2 regions of the Lactimicrobium sp. genome follow, and region 1 is predicted to be linked to the other one. Evidence: a T-box and tRNA genes for the amino acid it is inferred to sense, from the RefSeq annotation. Region 1 holds a T-box; the other holds one or more tRNA genes.
The links. A T-box is a leader RNA that pairs with one kind of tRNA and senses whether it is charged. The one in region 1 lies ahead of SOI44_RS01400 (valine--tRNA ligase), so its partner is inferred to be a tRNA-Val.
Positions count from the first base shown of each region.

Region 2: it has a tRNA-Val gene. The T-box ahead of SOI44_RS01400 (valine--tRNA ligase) is inferred to sense a tRNA for this amino acid. The anticodon was not compared.

Region 1 is NZ_JAZHUW010000003.1:25,794-29,186, reverse strand. It holds gene SOI44_RS01400 (valine--tRNA ligase) at 1-2,090, opposite strand, end outside; T-box leader at 2,125-2,324, opposite strand; gene SOI44_RS01395 (hypothetical protein) at 2,353-2,604, opposite strand; gene SOI44_RS01390 (SOS response-associated peptidase family protein) at 2,635-3,198, shown strand; gene ruvB (Holliday junction branch migration DNA helicase RuvB) at 3,195-3,393, opposite strand, start outside.
Region 2 is NZ_JAZHUW010000012.1:25,050-28,442, forward strand. It holds gene SOI44_RS04585 (MFS transporter) at 1-1,056, opposite strand, end outside; tRNA gene SOI44_RS04590 (tRNA-Val) at 1,160-1,231, opposite strand; gene SOI44_RS04595 (5-formyltetrahydrofolate cyclo-ligase) at 1,242-1,790, opposite strand; gene sufB (Fe-S cluster assembly protein SufB) at 1,783-3,201, opposite strand; gene sufU (Fe-S cluster assembly sulfur transfer protein SufU) at 3,198-3,393, opposite strand, start outside.

The DNA.
Region 1 (3,393 bases):
TGCGGCATCGTCAGATAGATTTCCTCGGTCACAAATGGCATGAATGGATGCAGCAGACGGACGATGTTGTTCAGCACAACCAGCAGTGTGCTCTGGGCGGCCTTCTTGATTGCAGGATCCTCATCATTGAGTGAGCTCTTGCACATTTCAAGATACCAGCTGCAGAAATCATTCCAGACAAAGGAGTACAGCTCATTGCCAACCAGGGCAAATTCATACTTCTCCATGTTTTCGCTGACATGGTCAATAGTCTGGTTCAGTTTATTGAGGATCCAGGCATCGGCGGCTGACAGGTTGGAAAGATCTACATCCTCCATCGTCATGCCTTCATCCAGGTTCATCAGCACAAATCTGGACGCATTCCAAAGCTTGTTGATGAAGTTCCAGGCTGCCTCTACCTTGGCAGGAATATAGCGCATATCCTGGCCAGGGGTGCTGTTGGTCGTCAGGAAGAAACGCAGGGCATCAACGCCATAGTCATCAATGACTTTCATCGGATCAATGCCGTTGCCAAGTGATTTGGACATCTTTCTGCCCTGCTCATCACGGATCAAGCCATGAATCAATACATCACGGAATGGTCTGTTCTTGGTGAAGTGGCGGGCCTGGAATGCCATTCTGGCAACCCAGAAGAAGATGATGTCATAGCCGGTTACCAGCACATCGGTTGGATAGTAACGCTTGTAGTCCTCGGTTTCCTCAGGCCAGCCAAGTGTTGCAAACGGCCACAATGCACTGGAGAACCAGGTATCCAGAACATCTTCATCCTGCACCCAGTTTTCCGGATCCTTTGGATCGGTTTCTCCAACATAGGTTTCACCGGTCTTCTTGTTGTACCAGGCCGGAATGCGGTGTCCCCACCACAGCTGACGGGAAATGCACCAGTCTTCAATGTTCTCCAGCCACTGGTTGAAGGTCTTTTCAAAGCGCTCCGGATAGAAGTTGATCTTCTGATCAGGATCTTTCTGATGGGCAAGTACATCATCGGCCAGCGGCTTCATGCGTACAAACCACTGCTGGGAAAGATATGGCTCCACGACGCAGTGGGTTCTTTCGGAATGGCCGACATTGTGGGTGATATTTTCAATCTTGACCAGATTTCCGTCTTCCTTGATCTGCTCGACAACGGCATCACGGGCTGCGTAGCGGTCCATGCCTTCATATTTTCCGCACAGCTTGTTCATGGTGCCATCCGGATTCATGCAGATCGGCTTGGGCAGATGGTGACGCTCGGCAATGGCAAAGTCGTTAGGATCATGGCCCGGCGTGCACTTCATGATGGCCGTACCGAAATCCATATCGATGTAGTCATCGCCGATGATCGGCAGTTCCTCGCCATTAGCAGGGTTGGTTGTATGCAGGCCGATCAGATGCTTCCAGCGCTCATCGTTCGGGTTAACGACGATGCACACATCACCAAACATTGTCTCCGGACGGGTTGTGGCAACATGGATCTCTTCGCCTGTCTCTTTGACGATGTAGCGGAAATAGTACATCTTGCCGGGATCATCCTGGTAATAGACTTCGATGTTGGAAAGAGCTGTACGGGCCTCCGGATCCCAGTTGATGATACGCCAGCCGCGGTAGATCAGACCTTCGTTATACAGCGTGACAAAGACATGGCGGACTGCTTTGTTGAAGCCTTCATCCATGGTGAAACGCTCACGGCTGTAGTCCAGGGAGTTGCCAAGCTTGGCCCACTGTTTGCGGATTGTGGAGGCATATTCTCCCTTCCACTCCCAGGCACGTTCCATGAACTTTTCACGGCCGATGTCATAGCGGGAAATACCTTCGCTCTTGAGTCTGGCATCGACTCTTGCCTGGGTGGCAATGCCGGCATGGTCCATGCCCGGCAGATACAGCATGTCATATCCCTGCATCCGTTTGTAGCGGGCAATAATATCCTGCAGGGTATTGTCCCAGGCATGGCCGATATGCAGAATACCGGTGACATTCGGGGGCGGGATCACAATGGTAAAGGGATCCTTGGCCTTATCGCCGGCTGTGAAGTATCCCTTCTTGACCCATTCATCATAGCGGCCGTCTTCGACAGCCTTATGATCATACTTTGCATCAAGATTTTTCTTCATTCTTCCTCCTGTAACAAACAAAAAGCGTCTGCATTGCAAGGACGCAGACGCTGGCGTGGTACCACCTTAGCTTACTTCTCAATATGCATAACGCGCATCCCACGGTATAGCTTACTGCCATTTCAGCCATACAGCTGCCGGAGGACTTCATGAAGCGCGGCTGTCTGCTTGCACCAGCCGCAGACTCTCTTTTAAACCGTTGATTTCATTACTCATTCCGGCAATTGCCTTGCCAAGATTGTAACACAGCATACTGGAAAAATCAGCGGTGAATTGCATCGACAAAGCGGCGCAGCAGGCCGGTATTGCCCACTTTGCGGGTGATGATATCAGCCAGGATGAAATTCAGAATATACAAAGCGAGGCGCAACCATGGGTTCAGCTCAAACAGGACATCAAAGGCCGTAATGATCAGGGCACCAATAGCAAAAATGATGATGCACGTGATCATCATTGACAGGAAATAGCGGTGTCTGGTCCTGGCGAGTTCTCTGCTTGGCTTAGGCTGTTTCATGCCCTCATTGTAACATGGTATAATGGTGGCATGTGTGGAAGATACCAGTTTTACGATAACAAATCCATTTCAATCCGCCATCTGATTGCGATGGCAAAGTCGAAAATGCCGCCGGCAGAATTTGGGCAGCTGTCCCTTTTTGAAGTGTTCCCAAATCAAAAAGTTCTGATCGGTGCCTATGATGAAAAAACACAGCGGTTTGGTTCTGCGATTATGAAATGGGGTTATACACGGGGAAAAGGCATTGTCATCAATGCCCGTTATGAGACTTTTCTTTCCTCACCTTTTTTTGCAGATTCTTTTCCCTGCGCCGTACAGTGCAGCGGCTATTATGAATGGTCAAAACAGCCTCGGCGCAAATACTATTTCACCAGTGAAACAGAGCCTGTGTATCTGGCTGGAATCTGCCATCAGGAAGCTGATGGGCTGCATTTTGTCATCCTGACCGAAGATGCCAGAGATGCTCAGAAGAAGATTCATGACCGTCAGCCGATCATGCTGGATAAAGAAAAGGCAAAGGCATGGTGCAAGGATATCACCATGCCTCTGTCACAGTTTTCTCTGCAGAACAGAATCATTCAGATTGCAGCTTAGAACAGCCTGTCATTGTGGCTGATTCTGAGATGTTCATATGCCTTTTCGGTTGCCACCCTGCCTCTGCTGGTGCGGTTGACAAAGCCGATCTGAATCAGATATGGCTCATAGACATCTTCCAGGGTTGTGGCTTCTTCGGAGATGGAATTGGCCAGCGACTCAAGGCCGACCGGCCCGCCGTCAAAGCGTTCAATG
Region 2 (3,393 bases), on a different contig from region 1:
ACCGCCGGTCGCAATTCCCATGATGGCCTGTCCTTTGGCAATATCGCCAACGCCGACAATCCGATAGACGTAATAGACAGCTGCGACCTGATAGAAGCCGGAATACAGAAGATGGGCAATGTTGCACCAAACAAAGAAATGGATGCCTGGAGAAATCAGGAAGAGAACAGCTTTCAGGATACCGCCGAAGGCAGAGATTCTCAGCATGGTATCGGCACCGATGCGGCCCATCAGATTAGTGCCGAACATGACCGCAGGGATTTCCGAGAATGCCATGACGGCAAAGGCAAGTCCCATGTCAGACTGGCCGCCGCCAAAGTATCTCACAAAATAAATCATGTATGTACCAAGCAGTGAGTTGAGGAACCATTCCAGAATGAAACCTGCCATCAGCAGTTCAAACCGATGATACTTCTGAAAGAATTCCTTCATGGTGCTTGGCTTTTCATCTTTCAGAATTTCATTGCCGGCAATCGGTTTACTGACCGCAGCCGAGGGAACCGGAAAACTTGCCAGAACCAGCAGCAGGATGAAATAGATGACCATGTAAATCGGCAGAATAATCTCAGCCCCGAAGTGTTCGGTCACATTGCCCATGATCAAGGCGCCGGTGGCGTAGCCAAAGGATCCCATGGATCGAGCTAAGCCAAAGTTCATGTTGTAGCCATGGTTGGTAAACTGCAGGCACAGTGAATTCAGCAATGGTGCAATGCTGGACTGCAGTGTAAAGGCAACGGTGTAGAACACCAGTGTGGATGCATAGTTTTTCGGAAAGATCTTCAGCATGGCAAAACATGCCACACAGGCAATGAAAAAACCTGCGATCATATACTTCAAAGGACGTTTGGTACGGTCGGCAATATCACCGGATACCTGCTGCAGGATGCAGCTTGCCAGTGCCCCGGCAGATGTGATGCCGCCGATGGCAGCCGTGGAAAAGCCGCGGCCGGCAAGAAAAACAGCCGCAAAGCTGTTGATAATCAGGTAATCAATCCAGAATCCGGCCTGGATGATGCCGTAGCGGAATGTTGGTCCATTTCTTACAGTTTCTGACATAGCCCCACCTCGAACAGACATATATATTATGGTCCCTTCAGAGAACCTGCAAGCATAAAAAAAGGATTCATCAATCATTACGATCATGAATCCTCATCATCAGTGGAGAATATGGGGTTCGAACCCATGACCCCTCGCACGTGAAGCGAATGCTCTCCCGCTGAGCTAATTCTCCGCTGACTATTTTACCATGGTTTCACAAATATGGAACCCTTTTCCGTCACAATCCCATCCAGCGTGACATCATGCGGCTCCACATCAATTTCAGCCATCTGCTGCACAGAATAGGCCACACCAATCTTGTGTCTGGCACGGTTCAGGACACTGTCATAGTACCCTTTTCCATAACCCGTGCGATGGCACTGGCTATCAAAAGAAGAAAGCGGCACAATGAACAGATCCATCTCCTCTACCGGCTTGATCGGTGTATCAACAGGTTCCTGTACACCGAACCTGGATGTGGCATATACCGTATTCGATGTAATCTGATGAAAGATCAGAGTGCCTTTGCGTACCACCGGGGCATAGACATGAATGCCTTTTGCATAGCAGGTCTGGATCAGCGGATCAATATCCACCTCTTCTCTCATGGGCAGATAGACACCAATACAGGAGATATCATCCAGGTATGGCAGCAGCTTCTGAACAATTGCCATACTCATTGCTTTTCTTTCACGGGATGACAGTGCCTTTCTTGCCTGCAGGCCGGCCTGCCGGGCAGCTTGTTTATCCAATGGAGTCAGTCATGTCGATCTTCAGAAGCTGATTCAACTCGACTGCATATTCCATCGGCAGCTCACGTGTGAACGGCTCCAGGAATCCCATCACAATCATTTCCGTTGCCTGGGCTTCACTCAGGCCGCGGCTTTCCAGGTAAAACAGTTCATCCTGGGAAATCTTGGAAACGGTTGCCTCATGTTCAATGGTGCTTGTCGCATTCTCATTGATATTCAGCGGAATGGTATCACTGCGGCTCTTCTCATCCAGGATCAATGTATCACACTCGATCTTGGTCTTGGAGAAGTCTGCCTTCTTGCTGAAACGGATCCAGTCACGGAAGTTGGTTACGCCGCCATTGCGGGAAACCGACTTGGAAACAATGGAACTGGATGTATGCGGGGCAAGATGAATCATCTTGGCACCGGTATCCTGGAACTGGTTATGAGAGCCTACGGCAATGGAAATACACAGGCCATGGGCATATTCACCTGCCAGGATGCAGGCCGGATACTTCATGGAAATACGGGAACCGATGTTGCCGTCAATCCACTCCATGGTGCCATGGGCATCGACCTTGGCGCGCTTGGTAACCAGGTTCAGAATGTTTCCAGACCAGTTCTGTACGGAGGAATAACGGCACTTGGCACCCTTGCCGACAAAGACTTCAACAACTGCCGCATGCATGGAATCCTTGGAATACTGCGGTGCTGTGCATCCTTCCACATAAGAGCATTCCGCACCATCATCAACAATGATGATGGAACGCTCAAACTGTCCCATGGATTCGGAATTGATACGGAAATAGGACTGCAGCGGTTTCTCCAGCTTAACACCCTTTGGTACATAGATGAAGGATCCGCCTGACCATACGGCACTATTCAGTGCTGCCAGCTTATTATCCGTAGGCGGCACAATGGTCGCAAAGTACTTTCTGAACAGTTCCGGATATTCACGCAGACCGGAATCAATATCCAGGAAGATGACGCCCTTCTGCTGTACTTCATCCAGCATGTTGTGATAGACAGCCTCGGATTCATACTGGGTTGTCACACCAGCCAGATATTTGCGCTCTGCCTGAGGAATACCAAGCTTTTCAAAGGTATTCTTGACTTCTTCCGGCACTTCATCCCAGCTCTTTTCCGCTTCATTGGAAACGGTCTTAAAGTAGGTAAAATCCTGGAAGTCAATCTCGGACAGATCCGGTCCCCACTTTGGCATAGGCAGTTTTTCAAAGGTATGGAAGGCCTTCACTCTGAATTCTGTCATCCATTCCGGCTCATGCTTATACGCAGAAATCTTTCTGACAATGTCTTCATTCAGACCTTTGCCAGTATCAAAGACTGCTTTGACATCATCGTCATGGAAGCCGTATTTATAATCATCCTGCGAATAAATGGCCTCATTGTTGCGGTTGGCTTCGCTCATTTCTTCGCCTCACTTTCTTCAATCATTTCCTGCATTGCTTTCCAGCCGATCGTTGCACACTTGATGCGGTTGGCCTGCTTGTAGACGTTCTTCATGGCAACTGCCTCTTCCAGAACATCCGGGTCATACTGCTTGTTTTCAATCATCGCAAAGTAATTGGCAATGATCTTCTCTGCTTCCTTGACACTCTTG